3 regions of the Burkholderia sp. YIM B11467 genome follow, and region 3 is predicted to be linked to each of the others. Evidence: predicted binding sites of a transcription regulator. Region 3 holds the regulator's gene; each other region holds the start of a gene.

Region 1 (5,942 bases), on a different contig from region 3:
CATGATCTGGGTTTACGCTTTCATCCTCGTCTTCTCGGCGCTGTGGTTCGGGCACTATTGCCTGCGCGCGCTGGAGGACTTGCGCGCCAGCGCGCGCGCCACCGCAATCGACATGGGGCAGGCATGAGCATCGGCATCATCATCATCGGCGACGAAATCCTTTCGGGCCGCCGGCAGGACAAGCATCTGGCGAAGGTCATCGAGCTGCTCGGCGCGCGCGGTCTCGCGCTCGACTGGGCCGAATACGTCGGCGACGATCCGGCGCGCATCACGGCGACGCTCGCGCGTGCGATCGCGTCGGGCGACATCGTGTTCTCGACGGGCGGCATCGGCGCGACGCCGGACGACCACACGCGCCAGTGCGCGGCCGCCGCGCTCGGCGTGCCGCTCGAACTGCATCCGGAAGCGAAGGTGCTGATCTCGGAGCGGATCCGCGAAACGCACGCCGATCCGGCCACGCCGGTCGACTTCGACTCGCCGGAGAACCAGCACCGCTTCAACATGGGCGTGTTCCCGGTGGGCGCGACGATCATCCCGAACGGCTATAACCGGATTCCCGGCTTCTCGGTCGGCGATCTCCACTTCGTGCCGGGCTTTCCGGTGATGGCGTGGCCGATGATCGAATGGGTGCTCGATACGAAGTACGCGCACCTGCATCACGCGACGCCGCACGCGGAGCGCTCGCTGTACGTGTTCGAGCTGCCGGAATCGACGCTCACGCCGCTGATGGAACGCATCGAGCGCGACTTCCCCGGCGTGCGCGTGTTCAGCCTGCCGAGCGTCGGCGACGCGGAGCGCGGCGGCATCTACGCGCGCCGTCACATCGACCTCGGCGTGAAGGGCGAGCCGGAAGCGGTCGCGGCCGCGTTCGTGAAGCTGCGCGAAGGCGTGCACCTGCTCGGCGGCGACGTCGTCGAGCCCGACCTGCCGCGCGCCTGAGCGGCGCGCAAATCGGCCGCACAAAAGCCACGGGCCGCGCAACGCGGCCCGTCATCGGCATGTCATCGCCCGGCTCGACGATGGTGCAGTTGTCACCGCCGGGAGGGGCGTGCCGTCAGGCGCCGATCCAGGGCAGCTTGCGGAAGCACCAGCCGTCGACCGTCTTGCGATGGCCTTCGGCGTCCTTCGCGCCCTCGAAGCCTTCGAGCAGGTCGAACGCCTTGGTGAAGCCGGCCTGCGACGACGCGACCGCGGCGAGCTTCGAGCGCGCGGCGCTGCGGCACAGGAACAGCACGGGCGTATCGGGCGGGAGGGCGGCCTTCAGTTCGTTGACGAATTCGGCGTTCGGCACGCCGCCCGGGTAGCGCGTCCATTCGAGGTGCAGGTACTGGCCGTCGCCGACGAGCGGACGGCCGATCCAGTCGAGTTCGGCGCGGGTGCGTACGTCGACGAGGCGCGCCGACGGGTCGAGTTGCAGCAGTTCGAATGCTTCGACCGGCAGCAGTGCGCCGGCGTAGTTGAGCGCGCCTTGTGCGCGGCGTTCGTCGGCCTTCGCGTAAAGCTGGTCGAGCGTACTCATGGCGGAGAGTCTCCTGTCGGTCAAACGAACATTCTAGCGCGGCGTCGCTTCCCGGATGTCCGTATGCGGTACGGTGCGCGCACCGCACACGCGTTCACCAAAAGAGTGCAGAATGGCGTGCGTGCACCAAAATGATTCAACGGGTTCGGCGTGTTTCGACGATTGCACCATACAGGTGCTTTCGGTTGGCGGCCGATGCGGCCCCGGGCCCCGGAATCGCGCAGCACAGCCCCGTCGCGGCGAGCGCCGGCGCGATTCGCGCCAATCTTGCGCATGGGTGGCACGGAAGCTGCTTTATAGAATTCGGTCAAATCGGGGCGCGCTGCGCAAAAGCTTGATCCCGATCAGCTCGATAAACGAGGCGGTTCCCAGTCCGCCGGAATTGTTCAATCAGGAGAAGAGGTTATGAGTAAAACCGTCGCCGACGTCATGCAACTCGTGAAGGACGAGGACTGCAAGTTTGTCGATTTCCGCTTCACGGATACGCGCGGCAAGGAACAGCACGTGTCGGTGCCGGTTTCGGCGTTTGACGAAGACAAGTTCGAAAGCGGTCATGCATTCGACGGTTCGTCGATCGCGGGCTGGAAGGGTATCGAGGCGTCGGACATGCTGCTCATGCCGGACCCGAACGCTGCCTTCATCGACCCGTTCTATGAAGAGTCGACCCTCGTGCTGACCTGCGACGTGGTCGAGCCGGCAGACGGCAAGGGCTACGAGCGCGATCCGCGTTCGCTCGCGAAGCGCGGCGAAGCGTACCTGAAGAGCACGGGCATCGGCGACACGGCCTACTTCGGTCCGGAGCCGGAATTCTTCATTTTCGACTCGGTCCAGTGGAACACGGACATGTCGGGCTGCTTCGTGAAGATCAACTCGGAAGAAGCACCGTGGTCGGCCGGCAAGGAATTCGAAGGCGGCAACACGGGCCACCGTCCGGGCACGAAGGGCGGCTACTTCCCGGTCGCACCGGTCGACACGTTCCAGGACATGCGTTCGGAAATGTGCCTGCTGCTCGAACAGCTCGGCATCCCGGTCGAAGTGCACCACCACGAAGTGGCGGGCCAGGGCCAGAACGAAATCGGCACGAAGTTCTCGACGCTGGTCGAGCGTGCGGACTGGACGCAATGGTCGAAGTACATCATCCATAACGTCGCGCACTCGTACGGCAAGACGGCGACGTTCATGCCGAAGCCGGTCGTCGGCGACAACGGTTCGGGCATGCACGTTCACCAGTCGATCTGGAAGGACGGCCAGAACCTGTTCGCGGGCAACGGTTATGCCGGCCTGTCGGAACTGGCGCTGTTCTACATCGGCGGCATCATCAAGCACGCCCGTGCGCTGAACGCGATCACGAACCCGACGACGAACTCGTACAAGCGTCTGGTCCCGCACTTCGAAGCACCGGTCAAGCTCGCTTACTCGGCGCGCAACCGTTCGGCATCGATCCGCATTCCGCACGTGTCGAACCCGAAGGGCCGCCGTATCGAAACGCGCTTCCCGGATCCGATGGCGAACCCGTACCTGTGCTTCACGGCGCTGATGATGGCCGGCCTCGACGGGATCCAGAACAAGATCCATCCGGGCGAAGCCGCGGACAAGAACCTGTACGACCTGCCGCCGGAAGAAGATGCAAAGATCCCGACCGTTTGCGCGGGCCTCGACCAGGCACTCGAAGCACTCGACAAGGATCGCGAGTTCCTGACGCGCGGTGGCGTGTTCACGGACGGCATGCTGGATGCGTACCTCGCGCTGAAGGAGCAGGAGCTGGCGAAGTTCCGCATGACGACGCACCCGATCGAGTTCGAGATGTACTACTCGCTGTAATCGGCGATGGCGCTTCGATTCAGCGCCGTTTTGCCGGTTCGTTCCCGTCGCGCGGCTTGCGGCGGGAACGGCGGAGTCTGAAAGGGGACGGCGTCCAGCCGTCCCTTTTTTGTTCCGAGGATTTTCATTTTCTGGCCCGTTGAGGCGCGACAAGCACGCAGATGGTTCTGAAGAATCTGATCAAGGCGAAGACGGGGCAACCCGAGCGACTGACGGACGACGAGCGGCTCGCGCGCTCAGGCCTGCTTGCGGGGCTGGAAGCGCTGCCGACGGTCGTGATCGTGCTCGACCGCAAGACGCTGCGGATCGCGTTCGCGAACCCGTCCGCGGAAGCGATGCTCGACATCTCGCGCCGGCAACTCGCGCAGCGGCCGTGGGGCGAGATTTTTCCGAATGCGAACGAACTCGCATCGACGATCACCGCGATCGGCGAGGAGCGCTTTCATGCGACGCATCTCGATACCGTGCTCGACCGGCCCGGCCGCGAACCGCTGCACGTGCATGCGATCGTCGGTTTCCTCGAGACCGCGCCCGATTTCGTGCTCGTCGAGTTGTTCGAGAACGAGCGGCAGTCGCGTACCGATCGCGAGGAGCGCATCCACGATCTGACCGCGGTCAACAAGCAGCTGATCCGCAACCTCGCGCACGAGATCAAGAACCCGCTCGGCGGAATTCGCGGCGCAGCCCAGCTGCTCGAATTCGAACTCGGCGAGCGCGAGCGCGGCGAGTTGCGCGAATACACGCAGGTGATCATCAAGGAGTCCGATCGCCTGCAGACGCTCGTCGACCGATTGCTGGAGCCGCATCGGCATCCGCATATCGTCGGCGACGTGAACATTCATGAAGTGTGCGAACGCGTGCGCGCGGTGATGCTCGCGGAATTCCCGCGCGGGCTCACGATCGAGCGCGACTACGACGTGAGCGTGCCGGATCTGCGCGGCGACAAGGAGCAGCTGATCCAGGCGCTGCTCAACATCGTGCGCAACGCCGCGCAGGCGCTGCGCGAACGGATCGCGCAGGGCGACGCGAAGATCGAGCTGCGCACGCGCATCGCGCGCAAGATCACGATCGCGAAGCGCCTGTACAGGCTGGCACTGGACTTGCATGTGATCGACAACGGGCCCGGCATTCCGGAAGAGATCCGCGACCGGATCTTCTATCCGCTCGTGTCCGGGCGCGAAGACGGCAGTGGTCTCGGCCTCACGCTCGCACAGACGTTCGTGCAGCAGCACGACGGGATGATCGAGGTCGAAAGCCGGCCCGGACGTACCGAATTTCAGATCCTGCTACCGCTCGACCATTGAGCGGCGGCAGTGCGATTCACCGGATTTCCCCATTCTGACCGACCTATGAAGCCGATCTGGATAGTTGACGACGACCAATCGATCCGCTGGGTGCTTGAAAAGGCGCTCGCCCGGGACAGCTTCGCGACGAAGAGCTTCGCGAACGTGCGCGACGCGCTGGCCGCGCTCGACCACGAGACACCGCAGGTGCTCGTGTCCGACATCCGGATGCCGGGCGGCTCGGGCCTCGAGTTGCTGCAGGCGATGCACGAGCGCCTGCCGGGCCTGCCCGTCATCATCATGACGGCGTTCTCCGATCTCGACAGCGCCGTGGCGGCGTTCCAGGGCGGCGCGTTCGAATACCTCGCGAAGCCGTTCGACGTCGACAAGGCGGTCGAGCTGATCCGCCGCGCGGTCGAGGAAAGCCTGCGCGGCGGCACGCCGCAGGACGAGCGTGTCGCCGAAGCGCCGGAGATGCTCGGCCAGGCGCCCGCGATGCAGGACATGTTCCGCGCGATCGGCCGCCTGTCGCACTCGGCCGCGACCGTGCTGATCACGGGCGAGTCGGGCACCGGCAAGGAACTCGTCGCGCGTGCGCTGCATCGTCACAGCCCGCGTGCGAACGGGCCGTTCATCGCGCTGAACACCGCGGCGATTCCGAAGGACCTGCTCGAATCCGAGCTGTTCGGTCATGAGCGCGGTGCGTTCACCGGCGCGCAGACGACCCGCCAGGGCCGCTTCGAGCAGGCCGAGAACGGCACGCTGTTCCTCGACGAAATCGGCGACATGCCGTTCGACCTGCAGACGCGCCTGTTGCGCGTGCTGTCGGACGGCCAGTTCTATCGTGTCGGCGGGCACAATCCGCTGCGCGCGAACGTGCGCGTGATCGCCGCGACGCACCAGAATCTCGAGGCGCGCGTGCGGCAGGGGCTGTTCCGCGAGGACCTTTACCACCGGCTCAACGTGATCCGGCTGCGCCTGCCGCCGCTGCGCGAACGCAGCGAAGACATCGCGCTGCTCACGCGCCACTTCCTGCAGAAGAGCGCGCGCGATCTCGGCGTCGAGCCGAAGCGGGTGTCCGACGACGCGCTGGCATACCTGACGTCGCTGGCGTTTCCCGGCAACGTGCGGCAGCTCGAGAACCTCGCGAACTGGCTGACCGTGATGGCGCCCGCGCAGACCGTCGAGATCAAGGATCTGCCGCCCGACCTCGTGCCGGCCGGTGCGCCGGTCGTCGCGACGGGCGACGGCATGGATGCGCACGGCAACGGCGGCGGCGCGCTGGCCGGGCAGCCGGCCATCGGTGCGGTGCCGGTGGC
Region 2 (5,942 bases), on a different contig from region 3:
CAGTTCATCAGTGGTTGCGTCTGGGTCAGGGGCCATCATCGCTGCAGTTTCGAAAACAGTGCGAATTTCGAGGGCTGGATGGATCTCGACCTGATGATCACCTGTTGCTGGGTCGCGGCGGCGGCGGTGAGCTGGATTGCCGTCGTGCAGTCGGCGAAGAAGCCGGGTTAGCGGCGCGATGTGGCAATTCGATCGAATCGACTCTGTCAATCCGTGACAACGCGTATCTGCTGGTCTTTACCGATTGCTCGATGCCGATGCCCGGCGTCGACGCCGAACCCGTGTTCCGGATCCATTCGAGCCTGCGGTTGGCCGAGGAGATCCCGGCGATCCTGGGCGGAATGAGCGGTTGAGCGCGGTTCGCGCGCGTGGATGGCGGCCGCCGGCGGTCGTTGTGTTTTCACCTTCCGTGCCGGGATAATGATCCCGCGTCGCGCACGCGGCGCGAACGGAGGCTCCCATGCAATTTCCGACGGGATCGGTGGTCGCGCTCAGCTCGGCCGCCGCGACGATGTTTTCGCTGGGCATGCTGTTTCTCGGCTACTGGGGATGGCACGAGCCGCTGCCCTGGCGGTTCGGCGACTACATCGTGATCTTGCCCGCGCTGTTGGGCTTCGCGTGCCTCGCCAGCGTGCCGTTTCTCGCGACATCGCCGATGAAAACCCCCGACGACGAGTCGCGCATGTTCGTCGCGCGGCGCGTGTTTCTGTGCGGCGCGATTGCGGTGTGGTGTGCGATCGTCGCGTCGCTGTTCGTGTGAGATCCGAGTGAGACGGCGGTCGCCGGAGCAGCACTCGCGCGAGTGCTTCGAAACGTCTTGCGTGACGCCGTGGCGCACGGTTTTCACGCGTCGAAACGGGCCTTCGTTCCAGCTTTGATTTCACCGTGGCGTGCACTAGATTCGAAGCGTTCACATGTCACTGAGCGCGAGGTGGAGTCATGACGCCGTGGGAGATTCAGGGCACCGAAATGATCAGCTGCAATTGTTCATACGGTTGCCCCTGCCAGTTCAATGCGTTGCCAACCAACGGCAATTGCGAGGCGATGGGCGCGATGTCGATCGACAGCGGTCACTACGGCGACGTGGTGCTCGACGGTGTCAGGATCGCGGTCGTGTTTCAGTGGCCGGGGCCCGTCCACGAAGGCAAGGGCAAGTGCCAGCCGATCGTCGACGAGCGCGCGAGTCCGGCACAGCGCGAGGCGGTGCTGAAGATCATGACCGGTCAGGATACCGATCCGTTTGCGACGATGTTCTCGGTGTATGCGTCGACGCTCGAGCACGCGTTCGATCCGATCTTCACGAGGATCGATTTCGACGTCGATGTCGATGCACGGCGCGGCCGGATTCACGTCGAGGGTGTGTTCGATGTCGAGGGCGAACCGATCCTCAACCCGGTGACGGGCGCCGAGCATCGCGTGCGGATCGACCTGCCGCACGGCTTCGAATACGAGCTGGCCGAGATCGGCTCGGGTACGGGGCGCTCGCAAGGCAACATCGTGCTGACCCTCGACGGCACCTATGCGCAGTTCGCGCGGCTGCACCTGAACAACCACGGGCTGATCCGGCATCGCGTCGCGGCATGATTCCCCTCGACAACTGGCTCGGGCGCGAGCGCGTCATCACGCTGCTCGGCATGGCCGCGCTCGTCGGCATCTGCTGGTTCTACTTGTGGACGGGTGCGGGAACCGGCATGTCGGCGCTGGAGATGACGACGGTCGCGCTGTTTCCGCATCGTCTCGCGGACGACATGGGCAGCATGGATCCGTCGCTGCCGACCGTGATCGTGATGTGGTGGGTGATGATGATTGCGATGATGACGCCCAGCGCGGCGCCGCTCGTGATGCTGTACCGGCGCGTGCTGCGACATCGCAGTGCCGACGGTGCGGGTTCGGCGTTCACGTCGGTGGCGCTGCTGGCCGGTTATCTGACCGCATGGTTCGCGTTCTCGATCGGCGCGGCGTTGCTTCAGAAGCTGCTGCAGCCGGCCGGGCTGATCTCCGCGATGATGCTGTGGTCGAAGAGCGCCGTCCTGTCCGCGATCGTGCTGGCGCTGGCCGGGCTCTATCAATTCTCGCCGCTGAAGCGTGCGTGCCTTCGGCAATGCCGTGCGCCGGCCGGGTTCCTGGTCGCGCACTGGCGCCCGGGTGTCGCCGGCAGTTTCCTGCTCGGCGCGCGGCACGGGATGTATTGCGTCGGCTGCTGCTGGTTGCTGATGGCGCTGCTGTTCGTCGGCGGCGTGATGAATGTCGTCTGGATTGCCGCGCTGTCGCTCGTCGTGTTCGCGGAAAAGATCCTGCCCGGCGGCGAACGTATCGGCCGCGCGCTGGGCGTCGTGCTGATCGCCTGGGCTGGCGTGACGTTGATCGTGTGATGCACTCGACAACATCGGGATGCCGCCGATGACGATGGCGTTCAAGATCGCCGATGCGGCCATGATCGCGCCGCTTGATGTGGGCGACCGGGTCGGGGTGCGGGTCGAAAGCGTCAACGGCACGCTTACGATCGTCAAGCTTGTGAAGCGACCGTGACGAAGATGCCGCGCATGCGCGGTCACGGCAGGTTTTTTCCATTCGTGCTACGTAACGCAGGGCCGATGTTACGTCGAGATTGCCGGCACGCCAGCGTCGATTGAACCGAAGGGCTGGACTCGCTTGCGATGCGTCGTGCCGGAAAGGGCCGCCAGGACGATCGCTGCTGGACGGTTGCAGGATTGTTAATGACGCCGATAGAGATGGCACGGTAGCTGCTTGCTGAAATGATCGCGCTGAATAGCTTACGGGGGCTTCCATGCAAAATCATTTCATCAAGGCGAACGTTGCGCTCGCCGCCATCGCCGCGGCGTGCGCGCTGGCTGCGTGCGGCGGCAACGACGTTACCTCGCCGACACCGGGCGGTAACACCATCGGAACGAGTACGACCGGTACGTCAAGCGGTACAAGTGGCACGAGCGGGAGCAGTGGCACGAGCGGCAGCAGCGGCACAAGCAGCAGCGGCACGAGCAGCAGCGGCACAAGCAGCAGCGGCACGAGCAGCAGCGGCACAAGCAGCAGCGGCACGAGCAGCAGCGGCACAAGCAGCAGCGGCACAAGCAGTAGCGGCACGAGCAGCAGCGGCACGAGCAGCAGTGGCACAAGCAGCAGCGGCACGAGCAGCAGCGGCACGAGCAGCAGCGGCACGAGCAGCAGCGGCACGAGCAGCAGCGGCACAAGCAGCAGCGGCACGAGCAGCAGTGGCACGAGCAGCAGTGGCACAAGCGGAACGCCGGGCACGAACGGCATCATCAGCTCGGTCGGTTCGGTCGTCACCGATGTGGGCGTCACGATCGCCGGCGCAAGCCCTCCGGGCGGAACCAAGGGCGTGACCACCGGGCTCGCCAACACGGTCACCGGCGCCGGCACGCTCATCCGCGATACGTCGAACGCGGTGAGCAACGGCATCGGTCAGATGGGTTTCACGACGAACCCGGTCGGCTCGACGGTCGCCGGCCTCGGCACGATCGTCGGCTCGACCAGCAATCCGGTCAGCGGTCTCGCCGATACGGTGAAGGCGCTCGGCTCCGGCCCGCTGTCGCCGCTGGCACCGCTCACGACGCCGGTCGGCGGCCTGCTCGACACGGTGGCCGGCGGTCTGAAGTCGGGCGGCACGATGCTCGGCTCGGCGCTGTCGTCAGGCCCGGTCCAGCAGGCGACGCAGGCGCTTAGCACGGCGATCACGCCGCTCGTGACGACGGCCGGCCAGCTCACGCAACAGGTCGGCACCGCAACCGGCCTCGGCCAGCCGGTCGCCGGCCTGCTCGGGCAAATCGGCGGGGCAATCACGTCGGCCGGATGGAAGGTGACATCGGCGTCGCCGCAGCCGGTCGTGAGCGGTGTCGGTGAACTCGTCCGTGCGGTCGGCAATACGGTGACCAACGTGGGCGGGCTCGTGAATCCGAGCGGTGCGAACGGCGCGGTGCCGATCGCCGGCCTGGTGACGAGCGTGGTCGGCGGTATGCCGGCGGCCGTGCACGGTGGCTCTGCGACCGGCACCGGCGGCGGCAATCCGTTGGGCGCGCTCGGCAATCCGCTCGCGCCGGTGACGTCGCTGGTGGGCGGCCTGCTCGGCGGCGTGGCCGGCAAATAGCCGGTCGGCGCCGAACGTCGCACGGGCAGCGGTGCCCAATGACCTGGGAGACGGCTTCAAAAAAGTTGCATGGCGACACTCAACTTTTTGCGCAAGCCGTCTCCTGGCTTCACCTCAATGCGGCGGTGCCGCGGCATGCTGCTGCAACGCATCCAGGTGCCCGATGATCTGATTGGCGATATCCTTCGCCAACGAATCAACCGCGGTCGTCCCCTCGGCTTTCTTGACGACGAACTTCGCCGCAACGACGTACGGATTCCAGCTCGCCACCGTGCCTTGCGCCTTGATCGCATCCGCCACGCCGATGACCGCAAACGGCACGTTGGCGTCCCCGGCCGCGTCGGCGATCGTCACCGAGACTTCCGTGTTCGGGCTGTCGTCGCCCGAGCCGCCTTGCAGCAGCGACTGAATGCGGCCGCTCGGGGCGCGTGAATAGAAAACGCCGCCGATCAGCCAGCCCGACGCGACCCGCGGCGACGGTTCGCCGGGCGCGAGATAACGCGCGGTGACGCCCGCGTTGCCGAGCTGCTGGACGATGGCCTGCGCCAACGCACCTGCATTCTGGCTAGCCGACCTCGCGTGAATGGTCGCCCGCGTGCGGGACAGCAAGCGTCCCGAGCCGTCGCTTTCCTGAACGACCTGGAAAGGCCGCACGTACATGACCGGTGTGGCCGGCGCGACGTCCGAGCTGCTCGCAGCCGGCTGCTGCGCGTGCGCGAAACTCGTTGCAAACCCGATGACGAGCGCGGCAAACACTGCCTGATTGAGCTTTCTCAAGGGTTGCGCCTTCTTCACGATTGGAACGAGGGCCAGCTTATGGCCGTGAACAGGGGGCGTCAACCTTGCCATCTCCCACGACCTCGGCTTGCCCGGGTCGTTCAGATGCATGAGGTCAGCAGCTCGCGTCGAAAGTTAACTGCCCCATGAGGCCTTCTTGAAACCCTCGCTCAGGTGACCGGCCGGCACCGGTCGCCTGAGGTTCGGGCCAGGACCTGCCGGTCGGCGAGGCCTCGGCCGGCTACTTGCGGCCACCATCGAGCTTCGACGGCGGCCGCGCCAGCCCGCGCGCCGGCAGCGGCGTCGACATCACGATCGATGTGCGCGTTTCGCCGTACAGGTTGATGCGTTCGATCAGCTGTTCGAGATGGGCCATGCTGACGGCGACGAACCGCATGACATACGAGTCCGCGCCCGTCACGTGATGGCATTCGACGACTTCGGGAATCGTCTCCAGCAACTTGAGGAATTTCGCTTTCGCCGGTTGCGGCACCGTGATGCCGATCAGCGCGCTCACCGGATAGCCGGCCGCGGCCGGATTGATCCGGGCCGTGTAGCCGTCGACGACGCCCGCCGCTTCAAGGCGCTTCACGCGCTCCGTCACCGCCGGCACCGACAGGTGAACCTGGCGCGCCAGCTCCGTATAGCTGATGCGGCCGTTGTCCTGCATCAGCGCCAGTACCTTCCAGTCCAGTTCATCCATCGCGGCGGGATTTTTTAAGGAGGAGCAGCCATTTTTCCTTAAAAACCGCATTCAGCGATGACCGGACTTTCCCTACGATGCCTGTTCCACCCGTTGAAAGTCGCAAGGAGCAGGCGATGCTGTTCATCAAGTCCGTCGTGATGGGGCTGTCGATTGCGGTGCCGGTCGGCCCGATCGGCATGCTGTGCATTCAGCGCAGCCTGAGCCGCGGTTTTCAGGCGGGATTCGCGACGGGCGTCGGTGCCGCGTGCGCCGATGCGATTTACGGGCTGCTCGGCGCGCTGGGCATCGCGGGCATCGTCACGGCCTTCCCGATGCTGACCGTCGGCCTGAAAATCG
Region 3 (5,942 bases):
AGCCGGTCGTGACGACCACCGCGAAGCGCGGCACCGTCAACGGCGACGTGTCGATCGTCGACTTGTACGACAACGCGCGCATCCTGCGCGCGGCCGGCGGCGGCGATCCGCAGATGCAGGCCGATTCCCAGCATTTCCGGATCTTCGTCAATGACGATGTGATCCAGACCGAAAAGCCGGTTAAACTTCAGCGCGGCCTGTCGCTCGTCAACGCGACCGACGGCATGAAGTACAACAACGTCACCCGGGTCATCGAGCTTTACGGCAACGTGCGCGGCACGATTGCCGCGGCGGACACGTCCGGCGGCTCGAAAGGTCAACCCAAGTGACGCATCCCTCACGTGACTGCATGAACGAACCGTTCCCTCGACAGAATTCCGGCGGCGCTGCGCGCGCCGTCCGCGCCGCGCTTGCCGCGACGCTCGTGGCGCTCCCGCTGATCGGGCTGGCGCCGCTCGCCCATGCCGAGAAGGCCGACCAGAGCAAGCCGATCAACGTCGAGGCCGACAACCTGACCTACGACGACCTGAAGCAGGTCACGGTCGCGACCGGCAACGTCGTGATCACGAAGGGCACGATCATCATCAAGGGTGATCGCGTCGAAGTGCGCCAGGACCCGGAAGGCTATCAGTACGCCACGTCGTTCGGCAGCAGCAAGAAGCACGCGACGTTCCGCCAGAAGCGCGAAGGCCTCGACGAATATATCGACGGCGACGCCGAGCGCATCGACTACGACGGCAAGCAGGACCTGACCACGCTGACGACCGCCGCGACCGTGCGCCGCCTGCAGGGCACGTCGACCATCGCCGACACCGTGCACGGCAGCGTGGTCACGTACGACGGCCAGCGCGATTTCTACACCGCCAAGGGCGGCAAGGACGTCGCCGCGCCGGGCAACCCGAACGGCCGCGTGCGCGCGATGCTGTCGCCGAAGAACGGCGGCCCCGCTCCGCTGAACGGCGCGCCGGCGAAGCTGTCGCCGTCGACCACCATCCAGGGAGCGCCGGGCCAATGAACGCGCTACCGAACCGCCAGCCGGCCGGCACCACGAGCTCGCTCGTCGTCCGCAACCTGAAGAAGCGCTACGGCTCGCGCACGGTCGTCAAGGACGTGTCGCTCGACGTGAAGAGCGGCGAGGTCGTCGGCCTGCTCGGCCCGAACGGTGCCGGCAAGACCACGTCGTTCTACATGATCGTCGGCCTCGTGCCGCTCGACGCGGGCGAGATCTCGCTTAACGGCAGCTCGATCAGCCTGCTGCCGATCCACAAGCGCGCGTCGCTCGGCCTGTCGTACCTGCCGCAGGAAGCGTCCGTGTTCCGCAAGCTGACCGTCGAGGAAAACATCCGCGCGGTGCTCGAGCTGCAGTACGGCGAGGACGGCAAGCGGCTGTCGAAGGACGCGATCGCGGCACGCACCGAAGCGCTGCTCGACGAACTGCAGATCGGCCACCTGCGCGAGAACCCCGCGCTGTCGCTGTCGGGCGGCGAACGACGCCGTGTCGAAATCGCGCGCGCGCTCGCGACCAATCCGAGCTTCATCCTGCTCGACGAACCGTTCGCCGGCGTCGACCCGATCGCGGTGCTCGAGATCCAGAAGATCGTCAAGTTCCTGAAGCAGCGCAACATCGGCGTGCTGATTACCGATCACAACGTCCGCGAAACGCTCGGCATCTGCGACCACGCGTACATCATCAGCGACGGCTCGGTGCTCGCCGCCGGCGCGCCGAGCGATATCATCGAAAACGAAAGCGTACGCCGCGTGTACCTCGGCGAACACTTCCGCATGTAACTCCCTCCTCGTGGCTGGCTGCACCCCGCCCGGCATCGCCGCGCGGGGCCGTGCCCCGCTTCGCGGCCATGCCCGCGGCCGGGCGGCGCGCCGCGCGTAATCGCGGATGGCTCAACGCGCCTGGGTCGTGGCACACTGCCGGTATGACTCCCTCCTTGCCATGAAAGCCAGCCTTCAACTCCGCCTGTCGCAACATCTGGCGCTGACGCCCCAGCTACAGCAGTCGATCCGGCTCCTGCAGTTGTCGACGCTCGAATTGCAACAGGAAGTCGCGATGGCCGTCGCGCAGAACCCGCTCCTCGAAAGCGACGACGAATGGATCGCGAGCCCGTTGCGCGTTGCATCGGACGGATCGCTGATCGCGCAGACGCCCCCCGCACAGAACACCGAGCCCAGCGCGGCGAACAGCAGCAGCCAGTCGAGCGATCGCGCGGAGCGCGACGAACCGGCCGGCGCGGACGAATACGACGGTTACGGGGCCGGCGACGGCAACGACGGCCCACAATGGAATCTCGACGAATACGGCCGCTCGAGCGGCGCATCCGACGACGACGACCTCCCGCCGCTGCAGGTGCAGGAAGCCGCGACGTCGCTGCGCGACCACCTGTCCGCGCAGTTGCGCGTCACGCAGGCCAGCCCGCGCGATCGCGCGCTCGTGATGTTCCTGATCGAATCGCTCGACGACGACGGCTACCTGACCGCGACGCTCGACGAAGTGCACGCCGACCTGCCGTCCGAGCTGGAGATCGACTGCGACGAACTGAACGCCGCGCTCGCGCTGCTGCACAGTTTCGACCCGGCCGGGGTCGGCGCCCGCTCGGCTTCCGAATGCCTGAAGCTGCAGTTGCTGCGCCTCGATCCGTCCCCGACGCGCACGCTCGCGCTCGAGATCGTGTCGCAGCATCTGGAACTGCTCGCCGCACGCGACTTCACACGGTTGCGCAAGCACCTGAAGGCGAGCGACGACGCGCTGCGCGACGCGCATGCGCTGATCCGCTCGCTGGAGCCGTTCCCCGGCGCCGCGTACGGCAAGGCCGAGGCCGACTACGTCGTACCCGACATCATGGTGAAGAAGGTCGGCCAGGGATGGCTCGCGGAACTCAATCCGGAAGTCGTGCCGCGCCTGCGGATCAACAACCTCTACGCGAACATCCTGCGCAACAGCCGCGGCGATCCGTCGGCCGGTTCGCTGAAGCAGCAGCTCCAGGAAGCACGCTGGCTGATCAAAAATATCCAGCAGCGTTTCGACACGATCCTGCGTGTCGCGCAGGCTATTGTCGAGCGTCAGAAGAATTTCTTTGCGCACGGTGAAATTGCCATGCGCCCCTTGGTTTTGCGGGAAATAGCTGATACGCTGGGCCTACACGAGTCGACTGTCAGCCGTGTGACAACCGGGAAGTACATGCTGACCCCGTTCGGGACGCTTGAATTTAAGTACTTCTTCGGATCTCACGTTTCGACCGACACCGGTGGCGCCGCCTCGTCGACCGCCATCCGAGCCCTCATCAAGCAACTGATAGGAGCTGAAGACCCAAAATCGCCACTTTCGGACAGCCGCATTGCCGAGCTGCTGGCAGAACAGGGTTTCGTGGTCGCACGCCGCACGGTTGCGAAATATCGCGAAGCCCTCAAGATCCCGGCAGTGAATCTGCGCAAGTCTCTTTAGGCCTGCTGCCTGCCCGGCGGCAGGCGTGTTCCGGCCACCGCGCACACGGGGAACAAGCCGGGCGACCTGTCCGCGATACGCCGCTTCGTGCGGCAAGGGCAAGTCGACCGGAGCGCCGCCTCGATGCGGCCGGGTGGTCACTCGCTTGGAGAAGCACTATGAACCTGAAGATCAGTGGACATCATCTCGAAGTCACGCCTGCAATTCGCGAGTACGTCATCACCAAGCTGGACCGGGTGCTACGGCATAGCGATCAGGTGATCGATGGCACTGTGATCCTCTCGGTCGACAATCACAAGGAAAAGGACAAGCAGCAGCGCGCGGAAATCAACCTGCACCTGAAGGGCAAGGACATCTTCGTCGAAAGCGCGAACGGTAACCTGTACGCAGCGATCGATCTGCTGATCGACAAGCTGGATCGCCAGGTCGTCAAGCACATGGAGCGCCTGCAAACGCACGCGCACGACCCGATCAAGCTTCAGCCGTCGATCGACCAGATCGAACTGCCGCCGCAGTAACCGACACCGCAACACGCACGCCGCCCGGTTCGCCGGGCGTTTTTTTTGCGACTCCGCGCCCGTGGTGCGACCGGTCTGTCCATGCTGCGCCACGCACGCGGCTGTGCTCTATAATGTTCCGGTTATCGCCGGGGGGCGTTGAGTGCGGTAGCTGCGTTGCAGGTTGCCGATGCCAAATGCCTTGATATCGCCTGAACATGGAAAATCAGTCTGCCGCCGCAAGGAGACCCCAGGCCGCCCAATCGCCTGCCAACATGAATCGCCTAGCCAAAATCCTGCCCATAGAGAACGTCGTCATCGACCTCTCAGTCACCAGCAAGAAACGCGTCTTCGAACAAGCCGGGCTGATGTTCGAGAATCAGAACGGGGTCGCCCGCAGCACCGTCACGGACAACCTGTTCGCGCGCGAGCGCCTCGGTTCGACCGGGCTCGGCGAAGGCGTCGCGATTCCGCACGGGCGCATCAAGGGTCTCAAGCACCCGCTCGCCGCGTTCGTTCGGCTCGCCGACGCGATCCCGTTCGAAGCGCCCGACGGCCAGCCGGTTGGCCTCCTGATTTTTCTGCTCGTCCCCGAGCAAGCCACCCAGCAGCACCTCGAAATCCTGTCGGAAATCGCGCAACTGCTGTCCGATCGCGACGCGCGCGAGCGTCTGCACAACGAAACCGACATCGCCGAGTTGCATCGCCTGCTCACTCAGTGGCAACCTTGAGTTGATCCGGGCGGAATATTTTCCCGTACGAGGCGGCACGCGCCGCCGACCAGGGCCGCCCGGTGCCGGCCCGGCATGGCGACGTCCGTCGCCGCGCGCATGCGCCGGCCCATTGGAGTGACGAAAGTCATGGATACGTCCAGCATCAACGCCCAGAGCATCTTCGACGACAACGCGGCCACGCTGAAACTGAGCTGGCTGACGGGGCATGAAGGCTGGGAACGCGGCTTTTCGGCCGACACGGTCGGCAATGCGACCTCGAGCGCCGACCTCGTCGGCCACCTGAACCTGATCCACCCGAACCGGATCCAGGTGCTCGGCGAAGCCGAAATCGACTACTACCAGCGGCAGACCGACGAAGACCGCTCGCGCCACATGGCCGAGCTGATCGCCCTCGAACCACCGTTCCTCGTCGTCGCCGGCGGCGCCGCCGCGCCGCCCGAACTCGTGCTCCGCTGCACGCGCTCGTCGACTCCGCTGTTCACGACGCCGATGTCGGCCGCCGCAGTGATCGACAGCCTGCGGCTCTACATGTCGCGCATCCTCGCGCCGCGTGCGACGCTGCACGGCGTGTTCATCGACATCCTCGGGATGGGCGTGCTGCTGACCGGCGATTCGGGCCTCGGCAAGAGCGAACTCGGTCTCGAGCTGATCAGCCGCGGCCACGGCCTCGTCGCCGACGACGCGGTCGATTTCGTCCGTCTTGGCCCCGATTTCGTCGAAGGGCGTTGCCCGCCGCTGCTGCAGAACCTGCTCGAGGTGCGCGGCCTCGGCCTGCTCGACATCAAGACGATCTTCGGCGAGACCGCCGTGCGGCGGAAAATGAAGCTGAAGCTGATCGTCCAGCTCGTGCGCCGCCCCGACGGCGAATTCCAGCGCCTGCCGCTCGAAAGCCAGACCGTCGACGTGCTCGGCCTGCCGATCAGCAAGGTCACGATCCAGGTGGCGGCCGGCCGCAACCTCGCGGTGCTCGTCGAGGCAGCCGTCCGGAACACGATCCTGCAGTTGCGCGGAATCGACACGTTGCGCGATTTCATGGATCGGCAACGACTCGCGATGCAAGATCCCGACAGTCAGTTCCCCGGCAAGCTGGTGTAACCCGCACGCGCCGGCCGCGCAACGCCGACGCGTCGAGCCGGTGCTATGATGAAACGTCAGGATTCTCTGCTTCCCATGCGCATCGTCCTTATCACCGGCATCTCCGGCTCAGGCAAGTCCGTCGCGCTGAACGCGCTCGAAGACGCAGGCTATTACTGCGTC

What was found. The regulator sigma-54, encoded in region 3, starts transcription at its own class of promoters, with help from an activator protein. The targets are predictions, from matches to a motif close to TGGCANGNAANCTGCTTT.
Region 1: the regulator sigma-54 is predicted to act here: its motif matches at 1,798-1,815, upstream of glnA (type I glutamate--ammonia ligase).
Region 2: the regulator sigma-54 is predicted to act here: its motif matches at 2,734-2,751, upstream of ACTRWB_RS08960 (collagen-like triple helix repeat-containing protein).

The regions. Positions count from the first base shown of each region.
Region 1 covers NZ_JBQVSQ010000006.1:400,508-406,449, reverse strand. Annotated here, with positions in the region: gene ACTRWB_RS22820 (EI24 domain-containing protein) at 1-127, shown strand, start outside; gene ACTRWB_RS22815 (competence/damage-inducible protein A) at 124-939, shown strand; gene ACTRWB_RS22810 (rhodanese-like domain-containing protein) at 1,055-1,519, opposite strand; gene glnA (type I glutamate--ammonia ligase) at 1,925-3,340, shown strand; gene glnL (nitrogen regulation protein NR(II)) at 3,502-4,644, shown strand; gene ntrC (nitrogen regulation protein NR(I)) at 4,690-5,942, shown strand, end outside.
Region 2 covers NZ_JBQVSQ010000002.1:386,908-392,849, forward strand. Annotated here, with positions in the region: gene ACTRWB_RS08935 (hypothetical protein) at 1-171, shown strand, start outside; gene ACTRWB_RS08940 (hypothetical protein) at 461-760, shown strand; gene ACTRWB_RS08945 (DUF1326 domain-containing protein) at 940-1,584, shown strand; gene ACTRWB_RS08950 (DUF2182 domain-containing protein) at 1,581-2,372, shown strand; partial or broken gene ACTRWB_RS08955 (copper-binding protein) at 2,374-2,529, shown strand; gene ACTRWB_RS08960 (collagen-like triple helix repeat-containing protein) at 2,789-4,123, shown strand; gene ACTRWB_RS08965 (hypothetical protein) at 4,238-5,011, opposite strand; gene ACTRWB_RS08970 (Lrp/AsnC family transcriptional regulator) at 5,142-5,603, opposite strand; gene ACTRWB_RS08975 (LysE family translocator) at 5,720-5,942, shown strand, end outside.
Region 3 covers NZ_JBQVSQ010000007.1:18,112-24,053, forward strand. Annotated here, with positions in the region: gene lptC (LPS export ABC transporter periplasmic protein LptC) at 1-329, shown strand, start outside; gene lptA (lipopolysaccharide transport periplasmic protein LptA) at 350-1,015, shown strand; gene lptB (LPS export ABC transporter ATP-binding protein) at 1,012-1,788, shown strand; gene ACTRWB_RS23355 (RNA polymerase factor sigma-54) at 1,949-3,454, shown strand; gene hpf (ribosome hibernation-promoting factor, HPF/YfiA family) at 3,613-3,972, shown strand; gene ACTRWB_RS23365 (PTS sugar transporter subunit IIA) at 4,170-4,682, shown strand; gene hprK (HPr(Ser) kinase/phosphatase) at 4,812-5,780, shown strand; gene rapZ (RNase adapter RapZ) at 5,856-5,942, shown strand, end outside.